Regions from separate parts of the Halomonas sp. M4R1S46 genome, predicted to be linked through region 2. Evidence: predicted binding sites of a transcription regulator. Region 2 holds the regulator's gene; each other region holds the start of a gene.
What was found. The regulator FNR, encoded in region 2, switches genes on or off when oxygen is low (the NO sensors DNR and NnrR bind a similar motif). The targets are predictions, from matches to a motif close to TTGATNTANATCAA.
Positions count from the first base shown of each region.

Region 1 (5,624 bases), 470 kb from region 2:
CGTGCCGAGATGATAACACGACACCCCCCTCCCGGGGGCGCCGCGACCTTGCCCGTGACCGGGCACAGACCACAGGGGGCGCATGGCTCGCACCATGCGCCCCCGCACTCTCCGTCGAGGACGGATCAGTGGATATCGCGCCAGTACTCGCGCTTGAGCAGGTAGGCGATGACCCCGAAGATGAAGATGAAGATCAGCACCTTGGGACCCAGCGCCTGGGCCTGTAACTTGGAGGGTTCACCGACATAGGCGAGGAAGTTGGTCAGGTCGTAGACCGCCTCCTCGAACTCCTCGGGCTCCATCTGCCCCGGCTGGGTGACCTGCAGGGTCTCGCAGGACTGGTACTTGCCGGTCAGCGGGTCGAGTTCGGCGCCCTCGATCGGCTGATCGGAAGCCGCGCAGACCTTCTCCTGCACGCCCTGCAGCGGCTCCAGCACGTTGGGCATGGCCACCAGCGGGAAGACCTGGTTGTTCACGCCGGTGGGGCGCGACGGGTCCCGGTAGAAGCTGAGCAGGTAGGAGTAGACCCAGTCGGTCCCGCGCAGGCGGGCCTCGAGGGTCAGGTCGGGCGGCGGTGCGCCGAACCAGTTCTCGCCATCCTCGCTGCGCATGGCGTTGTGCATCTGGTCGTTGAAGCCGAGCTCTTCGGCGAAGATCAGGTTGTCCTCGACCAGGTCCTGGGGCATGCCCAGGTCCTCGGCGGCCCGCGAGAAGCGCTGATGCTCGAGGGAATGACAGCCCATGCAGTAGTTGACGAAGAGCTTCATGCCGTTCTGCAGCGACGCCTTGTCATGGAGATCCGGGTTCATCTCCTGCAGGTGCACGCCACCGCCGCCGGCGGCAAACCCGGCCATCGGCACCAGCGCGAAGAGCAGTGCGAACAGTTGCTTTTTCATTAGCCAGTCACCCTTTCCGGAACGGGTTTGGTCTTCTCCAGCCGGGTATAGAACGGCATCAGCAGGAAGAAGGCGAAATAGATGACGGTACACACCTGGGACAGCAGCGTGCGACCCTCGGTGACCGGCAGCACGCCCAGCACGCCGAGGATGACGAAGCTCACGGCGAACAGGGCCAGCATCACCCTGGAGAACCAGCCCTTGTAGCGCATGGAGCGCACCGGGCTGCGATCGAGCCAGGGCAGCACGAAGAGCACCGCGATGGCCGCGCCCATGCACACCACGCCGAGGAACTTGGCGTCGAGGCCGAACAGCGAGAAGGTGATCGCCCGGAGGATGGCGTAGAAGGGCGTGAAGTACCACACCGGCGCGATGTGATCCGGCGTCTTCAGCGGGTTGGCCGGCTCGAAGTTGGGCTTCTCGATGAAGTAGCCGCCGCCCTCGGGGAAGTAGAAGATCACCACGCTGAACACGAACAGGAAGACGGCGACGCCGAACAGATCCTTGACCGAGTAGTAGGGATGGAAGGGAATGCCGTCCAGCGGCTTGCCGGTCTCGTCCTTCTTCTTCTTGATGTCGATGCCGTCGGGGTTGTTGGAGCCGACCTCGTGCAGGGCGATGATGTGCAGCACCACCAGCGCCAGGATCACGATGGGCAGCGCCACCACGTGCAGGGCGAAGAAGCGGTTCAGGGTGATGCCGGAGATCAGGAAGTCGCCGCGCACCCATTGGGCCAGGTCCGGGCCGATGGCCGGGATGGCGGAGAACAGCGAGATGATCACCTGGGCGCCCCAGTAGGACATCTGGCCCCAGGGCAGCAGGTAGCCCATGAAGGCCTCGGCCATCAGCGCCAGGTAGATGGCCATGCCGAAGATCCACACCAGCTCGCGGGGCGCCTTGTAGGAGCCGTAGAGCAGGCCGCGGAACATGTGCAGGTACACCACCACGAAGAAGGCCGACGCGCCGGTGGTGTGCATGTAGCGGATCAGCCAGCCCCACTCCACGTCGCGCATGATGTACTCGACCGAGGCGAAGGCACCTTCCGCGGAGGGGTTGAAGCTCATGGTCAGCCAGACGCCGGTGAGGATCTGGTTGACCAGCACCAGCAGGGCCAGCGATCCGAAGAAGTACCAGAAGTTGAAGTTCTTCGGGGCGTAGTACTTGGACAGGTGCTCCTGCCACATCTGGGTGGCGGGGAAACGGTCGTCGACCCAGCGCATGAAGCCGCGCTCCGCCTTGGCCTTGTTCGGATTACCCATCAGGCAGTCTCCTCATCTTCGCCGACGACGATGACGCCATCGCTCTCGAAGCGATAGGGCGGCACCTCGAGGTTGATCGGGGCGGGCACGTTGCGGAACACCCGGCCCGCCAGGTCGAACCGCGACCCGTGGCAAGGGCAGAAGAAGCCGCCCGGCCAGTCGTCGACCCCGACACCCTCGGCATTGGGTTCCGGCTTGAACAGCGGCGAGCAGCCAAGATGGGTACAGATGCCGATGATCACGCCGATCTCGGGCTTGATGGAACGCAGGGGGCCGTCGGCGTAGCTCGGCTGCTGCGGCTCGGTGGACTCGGGATCGGCCAGCCGGTCGGCGCCGAGGGCCTCGGTGCGCTCGATCATCTCCGGCGTACGATTGAGGATCCAGATGGGTCGCCCGCGCCACTCGACGGTCATGCGCTGCCCGGGTTCGAGCTTGGACACGTCCGCCTTGACGGGGGCACCCGCCGCCCTTGCCCTGGCACTGGGCTGCCAGGAAGCCACAAAGGGGACCGCTACCCCGACAGCGCCCGCCGCACCTACGACGGTGGTCGCGCCCACGAGGAAACGGCGCCGCCCTTTGTTCACGCCGTTATCTGCCATCTTCAGGTTTCTCCCATCAGCTTACCCGCTGTTCCATCACGAGCTCCGGATGACCCGCGACCACGGATTTTGAAATGCGTTATATGGTAAAAAAACGGATCGTCCCGCACAAGGACAAGCCCCGGGCCCGGGGGCGAAACTTGGCGGCAAATACTTGACCCAGAACAAAAAAACGCCCAGGTCTGGGACCCGGGCGTTTTTTCGTCGTATAGACGTCCGTCTTAACGCTTGGAGAACTGCGGACGGCGACGTGCCTTGCGCAGGCCGATCTTCTTGCGCTCGACCTCACGGGCATCACGGGTGACGTACCCGGCTTCACGCAGCGGCTTGCGGAAGTCCTCGTTGTACTCCATCAGGGCACGGGTGATGCCGTGACGGATGGCGCCGGCCTGGGCACTGCCGCCGCCGCCCTTGACGGTGACGTAGACGTCGAACTGGCCGAGGGTCTCTGTCAGCTCGAGAGGCTGACGGACCACCATGCGACCGGTGACGCGACCGAAATACTCGTTGAGATCACGGCTGTTGACGGTGATCTTGCCGGTGCCCGGCTTCAGAAAGACGCGCGCGGTAGAGGTCTTGCGGCGCCCGGTTCCGTAATACTGCTGTGTCATGGCGAAGACTCCCTCAGATGTTCAGTTCTTGCGGCTGCTGGGCGGCGTGCGGATGCTCGGTGCCGGCGTAGACCTTGAGCTTGGAGTACATGGCACGACCCAGCGGGCCCTTCGGGAGCATGCCCTTGACCGCGGACTCGATGACGCGCTCGGGGGCGTGAGCGATCATCTTCTCGAAGTTCATGGAACGCAGGCCACCCGGATAGCCGGTGTGGCGATAGTAGTTCTTGGCGCTGGCCTTGTTGCCGGTGACCTTCACCTTCTCGGCATTGATCACGACGATGTAGTCGCCGGTATCGACATGCGGGGTGTATTCCGGCTTGTGCTTGCCACGCAGGCGGCGAGCGATCTCGGTGGCCAGACGGCCGAGCGTCTTGTCCGCAGCGTCGACGACGTACCAGTCGCGCTGGACGGACTGCGGTTTGGCAGTGAACGTCTTCATGGGTGAATCACCAAATCGATGTGTTGGGTCCTGCCGCCGGCGAGGACCATCCCTATTCTTCTTGGTTGCCGCCACGCGGGCGACAACGGTCGAGCGAGCGCGCATTCTACACGACCCGCCACCGGCAAGGCAATGCCGGCACGCGCAAGCTGGAAGCTGGAAGCTGGAAGCTGGAAGCTGGAAGCTGGAAGCTGGAAGCTGGAAGCTGGAAGCTGGAAGCTGGAAGGCAGGCTGAATCCGCCACCAAAGGCATCAAGGGTTTTCTTCCAGCTTAAAGCTTACGGCTTACAGCTCCCGGACGCAGTCCGGGTCAGGGCTTGTGCGGCAGCGCCAGATACTCGCGGGACTGCATCTCCTGCAGCCGCGACAGGGTGCGCTCGAATTCGAACCCCAGCCGCCCGTCCCGGTACAGCGACTCGGCCGGCGTCTCGGCGGACATCAGCAGCTTGACGCCGCGATCGTAGAACTCGTCGACCATGTTGATGAAGCGTCGCGCCTGGTCGTCGGTGGCCCCCCCCATGCGGGTGACGTTGGACACCAGCACGCTGTGATACTCCCGGGCCAGCTCGATGTAGTCGTTCTGGCTGCGCGGCCCATCGCAGAGCTCGGTGAACTCGAACCACACCACGTCGTCGTGGAGCCGGCGGGTATGCAGCACCCGGTGGTTGATCTCGATGGGCGCCCCCTCCTCGCCCTCGCTGCCGGCGATCTCGCGGAAGCTGCGCGCCAGTTCGGCCTCGGCCTCGGCGTCCAGGGGCGAATGGAAGATCTCGGCTCGCTCCAGGGCGCGCAGCCGGTAGTCGATGCCCGAATCCACGTTGACCACCTCGCAGTGACGCTCGAGCAGGTCGATGGCCGGCAGGAAACGCGCCCGCTGCAGGCCGTCCCTGTAGAGCTCGCCGGGCACGATGTTGGAGGTCGCCACCAGCACCACGCCGCGGGCGAAGAGCGCCTCGAGGAGGTTGGCCAGGATCATCGCGTCGGTGATGTCCTTGACGAAGAACTCGTCGAAGCAGATCACCCGGGCCTCGTCGGCGAACTTGTCGGCGACCAGCGTCAGGGGATTGCGCTCGCCCTTGTAGTGCTCGAGCTCGTTGTGCACCCGCTGCATGAAGCGGTGGAAGTGGGTGCGCATCTTCTCGGAAAAGGGCAGGGCCTCGAAGAAGGTGTCGACCAGGTAGGTCTTGCCGCGGCCGACCCCGCCCCAGAAGTAGAGCCCGGCCACTGGCGGCAGCGCCGGCTCGGCCGGGATCTCGCGCCGGCCGAACAGCCCGGCCACCCGCGACTTCAGCCCCCTGCCCTGGCTCGCGGCCCGCGGCCGCTCGCGGGGCATGGCCACCAGCTCGTCGAAGAGCCGCTGGAGATGCTCCACGGCCCGCTCCTGGGCCGGGTCATACTGGAAGTCGTCGCGCTCGAGGTCGGCGCGGTAGCGCGCCAGCGGCGAGGCCGGCCGGCGTTCATCGGGGGCATTCGGCGTCCTGTGGCGTTCGGTCTTCGGCATACCTGGCGACCTGTCCTCGGGTGGCATCGAAACCGGCATTATACGCGCCGCGAGGCCGCTTGGCATCGCCGGCCGGCCGTTGACCGCGCCGACGGCCTCGGCCCTATAATGGGCCGCCGGCCTCGCCCGGCCACCGGCACCGGACCGACGGCCGGGCCGTCCGACAGCTCAGGGAGACAGACGTGGAAGAAAGCAATATCAACTGGGTGCTGGCCATCGCCTGCCTGCTGGCCGGCGTGGGCATCGGCGCCCTGGGCTATCGCCTGCTCGACGCCGGCGCCGGCAATGTCCAGCGGCTCCGCCAGCGCCTCGCCGA
Region 1 covers NZ_CP107008.1:1,236,383-1,242,006, reverse strand. Annotated here, with positions in the region: gene OCT48_RS05900 (cytochrome c1) at 126-896, opposite strand; gene OCT48_RS05895 (cytochrome b) at 896-2,155, opposite strand; gene petA (ubiquinol-cytochrome c reductase iron-sulfur subunit) at 2,155-2,754, opposite strand; gene rpsI (30S ribosomal protein S9) at 2,976-3,365, opposite strand; gene rplM (50S ribosomal protein L13) at 3,379-3,807, opposite strand; gene OCT48_RS05875 (hypothetical protein) at 3,810-4,082, shown strand; gene zapE (cell division protein ZapE) at 4,118-5,308, opposite strand; gene OCT48_RS05865 (YhcB family protein) at 5,491-5,624, shown strand, end outside.
Region 1: a site for FNR is predicted at 2,909-2,922, ahead of petA (ubiquinol-cytochrome c reductase iron-sulfur subunit). Genes of this name have one in related genera too.

Region 2 (5,624 bases):
ATCCTGATGGCCCTCTACATCGCCGACTGGTGGAAGGGGCTGCTGCGCATCGAGGCCCTCGGCCGGCGCCTGTGGCGCCACCTGGAACCGCTCGGCCGACACCTGATGCCGGTGGTGAAGCTGCCCCAGGCGGTGGCCCTGGGCGCGGTCTGGGGCTGGCTGCCCTGCGGGCTGGTCTACTCGATGCTGGCCTGGAGCCTGGCCATCGCCGAGCCGCTGCGCGGGGCGGCCCTGATGGGGGCCTTCGGCCTCGGCACCCTGCCGGCCCTGCTGGCCACCGGTCTCGCCGCCCGCCAGCTCGGCACCCTGATCCGTCACCCCGCCACCCGCACCCTGGCGGCGCTGGCGATCATCGCCTTCGCCCTCGCGCAGCTGTGGGCCCTGCTGCCCGCCGGCGGGCACCACTGAGGGGGCGGCAACCCCCACCCCCTTGATCCAGCTCAACGCGGCCCGGCCCGGCTGCCGCTAGCATGAGGACATCCCCCTTCCGGAGTGCCCTCATGTCCGCCAGCGCGCCTGCCGACCCTCACGCCCACGCCGACCCGCACGCTCCGGGGCCGACCGGGGGACCGGGCGATGCGGCGCCGGGCCCCGTTCCCCGCGACCATCCCGGCACCGAGGCCCTGTCGCCGGCCTTCACGGCGGCGGACTACCGCCGGGCACTGGAACACGGCAATGCCCGGGGCCGGCCGCTGTCCCTGGCGCTGCGCCTGCCCTTCTGCCAGCATGCCTGCTTCCACTGCATGCACCACCCGGTGGTCACCACCGATCGCCGACGCCCGGACGCCTACCTGGCGCGGCTCGACCGCGAGATGGTGCTGGTCGGCCGCCACCTCGACGCCAGCCGGGAGGTCCGCGGCCTGCACTGGGGCGGCGGGTCGCCGACCTTCCTGACGCTGAACCAGATGGGGGAGCTGATCGATCGCCTGGACGCACGCTTCCGACTGGCCCGGGGGCACGATCGGGACTTCGGCATCGAGATCGCCCCCCATGATGCCGATGTCCTCACCCTGCGCCACCTCGAGGCACTGGGCTTCAACCGGCTCACCCTGAACGTGCTCGACCTGGATGCCCGGGTGCTGCAGGCCATCAACCGTCCGCCGTCCCGGGGGCCCACCGAACAGTTGCTCGACGAGGCGGATCGCCTGGGCTTTCGCTCGCTGGACCTGGAACTGACCATTGGCCTGCCGCGCCAGAGCCGCGAGGGGTTCGCCGCCACCCTCGAGCAGACCCTCGCCATGGCGCCCGCCCGGCTCTCGCTCATTCCGTATGTCCACCGCCCGGCCCGCTTCCCGGCGCAGCGCCATATCCCTGCCGGGGGCCTGCCGGGCGCCGAGGCACAAGGGGCCATGCGTCGCGAGAGCCATGCCCGCCTGGTCGACGCCGGCTATGCCCACCTGGGCTGGGATCGCTATGCCCGGCGGGGCGGCGGCCTGAGGGATGCCCGGGTACAGGGGCGACGCCAGGCCGAGTGCGACCTCCTGGGCCTGGGCGTCGGGGCGGTCTCGCGCCTGGAGGGCGCCCTGGCCCGCAACGCCGTGGACCTGGCGGACTTCGAGGCCGCGCTGGACGACGGCGGCCTGGCGACCGCCAGCGGGCGCTGGCTGTCGCGGGATGACCACCTGCGGGAACGCGCCATCGAGACGTTGATGACCCGGCAGACCCTGGACCTCGCGGCCCTAGGCCAGGCCTTCGCCCTCGATGCCGAGGCCCGCCTGGCCAGCGCCCTGGATCGCCTGCTGGCCGCCGGGCTCGTCGCCCGCCGGGGGCAATGCCTCGACCTGGTCGCCCCCGGCACGCGCTGGACCCGGGAACTGACCCGGGCCTTCGGCGTCCCGGCCCCGTGAGCGCCGGCAGCATACCTCCGAAGGGGTGCTATGCCTGGCGGGCCTTCATCCGCCATAATGTCGGGCAGAGCCACTATCAAGGAGGACAGCATGCCTGATGTCGCAGCCGACAGGCGACGCTCCCTCTTGCAAGAGACCCGCTGTCAGACCTGCAGCCTGAGTTCGCTGTGTCTGCCACTGGCCCTCGAGCTCGAGGGCATGGACCAGTTCGATGCGATCATTCGCCGCCGCGCGCCCTTGAAGAAGGGCGAATCGCTGTTTCGCCAGGGCAGCCCCTTCACCAGTGTCTATGCCGTGCGTTCCGGGAGTCTCAAGCAGGTCACCACCGAGGGCAGCGGTGACGACCAGCTGACCAACTTCTACCTGCCCAGCGAGCTGGTAGGCCTCGACGGCATCGACGAGGAGACCTATCCGGGCTCGGTGGTGGCGCTCGAGACCACCACCGTCTGCGAGATCCCCTTCGACCGGCTCGACGCCCTCTCCGAGCGGCTGCCGGAGCTGCGCGCCCAGCTCTACCGCAGCATGAGCAAGGAGATGCGCGACGACCGACGCATGATGCGCCTGCTGTCGCGCAAGACCGCCGACCAGCGCCTGGCGACCTTCTTCACCAGCCTCTCCGACCGCTTCCGCCGGCGGGGCTACTCGCCCTACAGCTTCCGACTCTCCATGTCCCGGGCGGACATCGGCAACTACCTGGGCCTGGCCGTGGAGACCGTCAGCCGCATCCTCGGCCGCTTCCAGCAGCAGGGCCTGGTGGCCGCCTCCGGTCGCGAGGTCAACATCCTCGACCTGAACGCCCTGATCGAGGTGGCCGAGGAAGAAGGCTGCCGCTAGCACGCTTTCGCGTGAGCTGGAAGCTGGAAGCTGGAAGCTGGAAGCTGGAAGCTGGAAGCTGGAAGCTGGAAGCTGGAAGCTGGAAGCTGGAAGCTGGAAGCTGGAAGCTGGAAGCTGGAAGCTGGAAGGCAGCGTAAAACGAACCACCCCCATGGCCACTGCCTGGGGGTGGTTGTTCTTCCAGCTTCAAGCTTAAGCCCGCGAAGCGGGCGTTCTTCCAGCTTATGGCTCGTTGTGGAGCTCGATCCGATCGGCCTGCATCTTCGCCTGCCTGTCCTCGAGGCCGGCGAAGTCGAACAGCTCACGGTCGGCCAGCTGGGACGGCGCCACGTTGGTCACGGCCTTGAACATGCTCTCGAGCCGCCCCGGGTGCCTGGCCTCCCACTCGGCCAGCATCTCCTTGACCACCTGGCGCTGCAGGTTGGGCTGCGAGCCGCAGAGGTTGCAGGGGATGATCGGGAAGTCCATGCGGCGCGAGAACTCGGCGATATCCGCCTCGCGGCAGTAGGCCAGCGGACGGATGACGATGTTCTTGCCGTCGTCGGAGAGCAGCTTGGGTGGCATCGACTTGAGGCTGCCGCCGAAGAACAGGTTGAGGAACAGCGTCTCGAGGATGTCCTCGCGATGGTGGCCCAGGGCGATCTTGGTGGCGCCGATCTCCTCGGCATAGCCGTACAGGGAGCCGCGCCGCAGCCGCGAGCACAGCGCGCAGGTCGTCTTGCCTTCCGGGGTCTTCTCCTTGACCACCGAGTAGGTGTCGCGCTCGAGGATGTGGTAGTCGACCCCGATGCCGTCCAGGTAGGCCGGCAGGACATGCTCGGGAAAGCCCGGCTGCTTCTGGTCCAGGTTCACCGCCACCAGGGAGAAGTCGACGGGGGCATTGCGCTGCAGGCTGCGCAGGATCTCCAGCATGGTGTAGCTGTCCTTGCCACCGGACAGGCAGACCATCACCTTGTCCCCCTCGCGGATCATGTCGTAGTCGATGATGGCGTTGCCCACCTGGCGCCGCAGCCGCTTCTGCAGCTTGTTGAACTCGCGCCTGGCCTTGGCGGCACGGCGCTCGGCGCCGTCGGCGCTGGGCTCGGAGGTGGTGTCCTCGGCGGGACGAGGGTCGAACATCACGGCATCTTGCATGGTCACGGCGCTGCCAGGGCATCTGCGGGGGGACGGGCGCCTATCCTACCATCCTCCCCGGAGGCTGGCGAAGCGAAGCCCGCCAGCCGGACCCCTCAGGACGTCTGCCGCGGTGGCTGGCCCTCCCGGGCCAGGTGCAGATGCATCAGGGCGGTGGTCACCGCCACCCCCAGGGCGCTATGGCGCCCCATCAGGGGCACGCCGAGGCGTTCGGCGACCTCCTCGAAGCGCGGCCGGGTGTCGAGTTGGGGATGGTGGTGTCGCTGGCGACGCTGGTACACCTGCGCCACATCGATGCCGGCGTTGGGCAGGTCGAAGCCGAAGCGCGGCCGCAGGTAGCGATTGAGCAGGGCCAGCTCGAAATCCAGCCGCCAGCCCACCAGGGGCCGGTTGCCGACGAAGTCCAGCAACTGCGCCAGGACCTCGTCGATGCCCTGGCCATCGTCCAGGTCGATCCCCCGCAGCCCATGCAGGCGGATGGAGCCGCCATCCAGGCTGGCCGGACGCTCCAGGCGGAGGTCGAGGGACTCGCTGGTGAGTACCCGGTCGCCCCGCAGGCGCACGGCGGCGATGGCCACCAGCTCGGCGGTCCGGGCGTTGGTTCCGGTGGTCTGGCAGCCGAGGGCCACCAGCTCGTCGCCGGTATAGGGATGAAAGAGCCAGCCGTAGCGGCCATGGGCGTGTCGCCGGCGGTCGGTCACCCGTCGCCATGTCCTGAGCATGAATGCACTCCTGTGTTGTTGCTCCGGGCCTTACGCGTACTCGAGGTGGAAGTGGTGCGACAGGTGCTGCTTGAAGTCCTTGACGATGTGCAGCGCCTCGCGGAGCAGGTCGCGCTCCAGGGAGGACAGTTCCTGCACCACCACCCGGTCGGGCTCGTCGCCCTGCGTCCCCTCCCCGTCGAGCCGCGCCAGCTGCTGCTTGAGCCGCAGCTCGGTGAACAGCGACAGAGCCTCCCCCAGGTCCTCGGCGAAGCGCGCCTCCAGGCGCCCGTCCGCCACCAGGGCGTCCAGACGGTCCAGGGTCGAGGTCACGGCGATGCGCCGCTCGAGGGCCATGACGCGGACCCCGTGGACGATGGGGAAGATCCCGCCCTTCTTGATGTCGATGCCGTGCTGGGGCTTCTTGAGCGAGCCGAACAGGGTCAAGGGCGTGGCGAAGTGCAGCGCCGGCCGCGCGAAGTAGGACAACAGCAGCTGGTCGCCGGCACACAGGTGAAACAGGGTCTCGCGCAGGCGCTCCAGCAGCGACGGATTGCCGGCCACGGCATGGGCGTCGAGCACGATGGCCAGCTTCATCAGGCTGTCCCCGTCGCGCTGCTCCACCCACCGGGCGATGCGCCGCTTCCACTGGCTCTCGGTGCCCACCCAGTCGGGATTGGAGACCATGATGTTGCCCGGACAGGGCGGATAGCCCAGCTCGATGAGGGTCTCGGTGAGTCGCTGCATCCGTTCGGCACAGTCGGGCCAGTCCAGGGCATCGTCGAGGATCAGGCCATTGTCCTGATCGGTCTTGAGGATCTGCTCGCCGCGCCCCTCGCTGCCCATCACCATCAGGCAGCTGTCGCGGTGGTAACGCGCCTCGATCAGAAAGCCCCAGGCCTTGTTGACGATCCGGCCGTTGAGGGCCGCCAGCAGGCCCATGGCGAAGCGCAGCTTGACGCCCTGGGCCATCAGCGCGCGGACCAGCTCCGGGGTACGCCGGCTGGCGGCGGACAGCGCCGCCAGGCTGTCCGCCTGCTCGACCTGCAGGCTGACCACGTAACTGCGACTGGAGAAGTAGCTGAGCACATCGGTCAGTTCCACCACG
Region 2 covers NZ_CP107008.1:770,486-776,109, reverse strand. Annotated here, with positions in the region: gene OCT48_RS03650 (sulfite exporter TauE/SafE family protein) at 1-408, shown strand, start outside; gene OCT48_RS03645 (radical SAM protein) at 501-1,847, shown strand; gene fnr (fumarate/nitrate reduction transcriptional regulator Fnr) at 1,938-2,681, shown strand; gene ttcA (tRNA 2-thiocytidine(32) synthetase TtcA) at 2,904-3,815, opposite strand; gene OCT48_RS03630 (3'-5' exonuclease) at 3,911-4,537, opposite strand; gene OCT48_RS03625 (DUF294 nucleotidyltransferase-like domain-containing protein) at 4,568-5,624, opposite strand, start outside.

Region 3 (5,624 bases), 880 kb from region 2:
GCAGATTCATGAGCTCCGCGCGCTGGGGTTCAATCGCCTGAGCTTCGGCGTGCAGGACTTCGATCCCCACGTCCAGGAGGCGGTCAACCGGGTGCAGAGCGAGGCCCAGGTGGTCGGCCTGGTCGAGGCGGCCCGCGAGGCCGGCTTCCAGTCGATGAGCGTCGACCTGATCTACGGCCTGCCGCTGCAGACGGTGACGAGCTTCGACGCCACCCTGGACAAGATCATCGCCCTGCGCCCGGATCGCATCGCCACCTACAGCTATGCTCACCTGCCGGAGCTGTTCAAGGCCCAGCGGCTGATCCGCCCCGAGGACATGCCGCCGCCGGAGCGCAAGCTCGAGCTGCTGGAGCTGATCATCCGCCGCCTCACCGGGGCCGGCTACGTCTATATCGGCATGGACCACTTCGCCCTGCCCGAGGACGAGCTCTCCCTGGCCAGGGAGAACGGCACCCTGCAGCGCAACTTCCAGGGCTACTCCACCCACGCCGACTGCGACCTGATCGGCCTGGGGAACACCGCGATCGGCAAGGTGGGCGACAGCTATAGCCAGAACGTCAAGGAGACCGCCCAGTACCAGGCACGGCTCGAGGCGGGACGGCTGCCGGTGATGCGCGGCTATCGCCTGAATGCCGACGACGTGCTGCGCCGAGACGTGATCAACGCCCTGATGTGTCACGGGCGGATCGATGTCGCCGCGATCGAGGCCGACCACGGCATCGTCTTTCGGACCTATTTCGCCGAGGCCCTGGACGCGCTGGCCGAGATGCAGGCGGATGGCCTGATCGTCCTCACCGAGCAGGCCATCGAGGTGCTGCCCGCCGGGCGCCTGATGATGCGCAATGTCGCCATGGCCTTCGATGCCTACCTGGCCCGCAGCGCGGGACGCCACTCGCGCACCGTCTAACCCGCTTGCCTCGCCGACTCGCCCAGGACGCGGGGCCTTGCCCGCCATGGGGCCTGGCGGGCGCTGCCGTGCCCGTCGTCGTGCCCGGTCTCAGTTTCCTGCTTCTTAGCGCTGATCCTTTCCTTCTTCTAGTGGGGAGAATATTCAGGGGTTCTTCCGATGGTGAAGCTCGCCGTCGGGAACGATGCTGAGATTGCGTGTAACAAAATGTTTATTTGTGTGCGTTCGTCCAATCAATCAGCGGTATGGGAGCAAGGGAGGGGGTAGCTATGCAACGCTTCAAGTTGGCTGCCTTGGTGATCGCGATGGGGTGTGTGTCGGCGTCCGGCGCCCTGGCTCAGTCGGCCTCGGGTACCGGTATGGGCCCCGCCTTGTCTGAGGATGAGATGGCGGGGGTCGCGAACGATACCCTGACACCCGGGACGACCGGGGAGGAAGGGCTGTCGGACCAGGAACTGGCCGAACTCCTGGACGACCTGCCCCCGACCGCGGCGGGTGGCGGGGGCGGGGGCTGTGGCGCCGGCTTCCTCGAGGGGTGCGATGGGTTTCGCTTCTTGAGCGCTGTCGCGCTGGGGCCACCCAGCAACGATGACAGCGCCGATGACGGCAACGGTGATGACGCGGGTGATGATGGCGGTGATGACGCCGGCGACAGTGACGGTGGCGGGGGCTCCGATGGTGGCGGCGGTCCCGGTGGTGGTGACGGCGGCGGCTCCGATGGCGGCGGTGATGGCGGCGGCGGTCCCGGTGGTGGTGACGGCGGCGGCTCCGATGGCGGCGGTGATGGCGGCGGCGGTTCCGGCTCCGGTGGCGGCGATGGCGGTTCCGCGGGCGATGGCGGCGGTGCCGGCGGCTCCGGCGATGGCAGCGGCGGCGACGCCGGTGGTGGTGACGGCGGCGGCTCCGACGGTGGTTCTGGCTCCGGTGGCGGAGATGGCGGCTCTGCGGGAGGTAGTGGCGGTGCCGGTGGCACCGGCAGCGGCTCCGGCGGCGGCGGCCTGGGAGGTGGTGGCCTGGGAGGCCGCGGCGGCGGCTTCGGCGGTGGTTTCGGAGGCGATCGCTGAGCCTCGGTATCTGCCACGTACTCCATGTCCTGAAACGCGCCCGGCATCCGCCGGGCGCGTTTCGTTTCCGGGGGCGCGGCATCGCGCTCGGTAGCCGACGGCGGCAGGCGGGGCAGGGCCACCAACGGAACAAGATGCTGTGTATGGCGGCGTGAATTGAGCTATATATGGTAGATAGGCGTTGGCCTGGCGAGTCGGTCGTGGCTTGATGCAGGTCACGGCAGCCGCGGGCCACGATGCCTAGGATGGGCGATCGGTCGTCACAGGAGAGTTGCCATGCCGTTCCCCTCGCTGCCCCTTCCACCTGCGCCGCGTCGGCTGGCGCAGGCCATCGCACCGAGGATGCCCGTTGCGCTCCAGCGGCCCCTCGTCGAGTCCCTGCTCAATCGCACCTTCGCCGAGCCCCTGGCCGAAGGGGAATTCGATGCCCTGGCGGGGCGACGGGTCAGCCTGGTCATCGCCGATCTGGGCCTGATCCTCACCCTGAGCCTGTCGGGGCGGCGACTGGTGCTCTCCGAGGCGGCCGGCGAGGCCACCATCCGCGGCGGCTGGCGCGAGTTCCTGTGTCTCGCCACCCGCCGCGAGGACCCGGACAGCCTGTTCTTCCAGCGGCGCCTGTCCCTCGAGGGCGATACCGAGCTTGGCCTGATGGTCAAGAACCTGCTCGACGGCCGCGAGGAAGGCCTGGCCCAGGGGCGGCTGGGCGATGGCCTGGCGACCCTGGAGCGGCTCGTGCGCCGTGATCACTGACCATCCCTCACCGAGACCGACTGGAGAGCTCGCATGCGAACACCCGCCAAGGCCGTCACCTCCGCCGACGAGGTACCGCTTCAGGCCCCTTCCCGGGATATCTGGGATGCCAAGTATCGGCTCAAGGACCGACATGGCCGGCCCGTGGACGCGGATCCGGCCGCCACCCGCGAGCGGGTGGCCCGCGCCCTGGCGGCGGTGGAAGGCGAGGCGGCCGACACCTGGCTGCCGAAGTTCCGCTGGGCCCTGGACAACGGCGCCATTCCCGCCGGGCGCATCGTCGCCAACGCTGGGGCCGAGCACATCAAGCCCGAGGTCAGCCTGATCAACTGCACGGTCTCGCGGACCATCCGCGACTCCATGCGCGACATCCTGGAAGCCGTGGTGGATGCCGGGATGACGTTGAAGAGCGGGGCGGGAATCGGCTACGAATTTTCCACCCTGCGCCACAAGGGCGCCTTCGTTTTCGGGGCCGGCGCCGGCACCAACGGCCCCCTGGCGTTCATGGATATCTACGACAAGATGTGCTTCACGGTAGCCTCGGCGGGCGGCCGTCGCGGCGCCCAGATGGCGACCTTCGACGTCGGCCATCCGGACGTTCGGGCCTTCATCGAGGCCAAGCGCGAGGCCGGCCGCCTGCGCCAGTTCAACCTGAGCCTGCTGATCACCGACGAGTTCATGGAGGCGGTGCGCGCCGATGCCGACTGGCCCCTGGCCTTTCCCCTGCACCCGGGAGAGAAGGAGGACGTCGACGAGGACGAACTGGTCTACCGTGACTGGCCGGTGATCGAGGACGGCTACACCGTCGACGACCAGGGACGGGTGGCCAGCCGCATCGTCGAGGTGATCCGGGCCCGCGAGCTGTGGGACACCATCATGCGCTCGACCTACGACTTCGCCGAGCCGGGCTTCATCCTGATCGACCAGGTCAACCGCATGAACAACAACTGGTTCTGCGAGGAGATCCGCGCCACCAACCCCTGCGTGACGGCGGATACCCGGTTGCATACCCAGTTCGGCATGGTGCCCGTTGGCGACCTCTATCGGCGAGGCGATGAGCTGCAGGTGACGGTCGACAAGCGAGCATTGCGTACTGGCGAGCGAGGCGTCGAGACCCGCCCGGCCGTGCCGGCCTTCATGACCGCGAGGCAGGCGGATGTCTATCGGGTCACGACCCGTGAGGGCTACGAGGTCAAGGCCACCGAGTGGCACGACTTCTATACCCGGCGTGGCAAGATTCCTCTCAAGGAACTGCAGGTGGGCGATAGCGTATGGGTACAGTCCGGCAAGGGCCAGTTCGGTGACCAGGGTGATGAGCGGCTGGGTACCCTGCTGGGATTGATCGCCGGCGATGGCCACTTCACGCACCGTGGCAATGACCATGAGGCGGTGATCGTCAACTTCTGGGGGGATGACCGGACGCTGGCCGATATCACGGCCGAGTATATCAACGAGCTGATCGCTCACTCCGCCAGGACCTCGCGTCGATACCAGGTGGCGCCGGTCGCCGTTGCCGAACGACATCATGTCTTCATTCGCTCGGTGATCCTGGCGCGCCTGCTGGCCCATTACGGCTTTACTCGGGAGACCAAGCTCCGGGTCCCCGAAGTGGTCTGGCGGGGCACCGAGGCCTGCGTCAAGGGCTATCTACGCGGGCTGTTTCAGGCAGATGGGACCGTACAGCGTGACGACCAGAATGCCTATTGCACGATTCGTCTGGCATCCAGTGAGCCGAAGCTGCTCAAGGAAGTACAGGCATTGCTGAGTAATCTCGGCATTTTCTGTCGGATCCTGAAGCGCCGTGATGCAGGCAAGAGGGTGTTGCCGGATGGGCACGGAGGTAAGCGTGAGTATCACTGCAAGGCCGACCATGAGTTGCTGATCGGGTCCGAATCCCGGGATCGCTTCATGCAGGAAATCGGCTTTCTGAGCGACGCCAAGAATCAGGAATACCAAGAGTGGCACGATATGCGCTCCTCTGCTGTGAAAGCGTCATACATGGCGGAGGTGGCAGCCATTGAGTATGTGGGGCGCGAGGCCGTCTTCGACACCACGCAAAAAGATAAAAATAATTTAATATTTAATGGATTAGTAACTGGTAATTGTGGCGAACAACCGCTTCCGCCGGAAGGCGCCTGCCTGCTGGGCTCGGTGAACCTGACCCGCTTCGTCCTCGATCCCTTCGGTGACACGCCGCGTTTCGACTGGGACCGCTACCGCCAGGTGGTGGCCATCTTCACCCGCATGCTCGACGACGTGGTGGAGCTCAGCGGCCTGCCGCTGGAGGGCCAGCGCCGCGAGATCGAGGCCAAGCGCCGCCACGGCATGGGCTTCCTGGGGCTGGGTTCGGCGCTGACCATGCTCAAGTTGCCCTATGGCTCCCCGGAGTCGCTGGCCTTCACCGAGGAGGTCAGCCGGGTGATGGCCGTCGAAGGCTGGAAGCAGGCCCTCGAACTCTCCCGGGAGAAGGGCATGGCGCCGATCCTTGCCGAGGACTTCGCCATCACCCCGAAGATGCTGCGCGAGCGGCCGGAGCTGGCGCAAGACGGCTATGAGGTGGGCGATCGCGTGCCCGGGCGTCTCCTGCACGCTCGCTACAGCCGCTACATGCAGAAGATCGCCGAGGTGGAGCCGGAACTGGTGGCCGCCCTCGCCGAGCACGGCGCCCGCTTCACCCACCACAGCTCCATCGCGCCCACCGGCACCATCTCGCTGTCGCTGGGCAACAATGCCTCCAACGGCATCGAGCCTTCCTTCTCGCACCGCTACTTCCGCAACGTCATCCGAGCGGGCCGGAAGACCAAGGAGCAGGTCGAGGTCGTGTCCTTCGAGCTGGCGGCCTATCGGCACTTCGTCGCTCCCGACGCCGTGGAGAGCGACCTGCCGGACTACTTCGTCACCGC
Region 3 covers NZ_CP107008.1:4,107,362-4,112,985, reverse strand. Annotated here, with positions in the region: gene hemN (oxygen-independent coproporphyrinogen III oxidase) at 1-907, shown strand, start outside; gene OCT48_RS18965 (hypothetical protein) at 1,177-1,971, shown strand; gene ubiT (ubiquinone anaerobic biosynthesis accessory factor UbiT) at 2,248-2,721, shown strand; gene OCT48_RS18955 (LAGLIDADG family homing endonuclease) at 2,755-5,624, shown strand, end outside.
Region 3: a site for FNR is predicted at 2,177-2,190, ahead of ubiT (ubiquinone anaerobic biosynthesis accessory factor UbiT). Genes of this name have one in related genera too.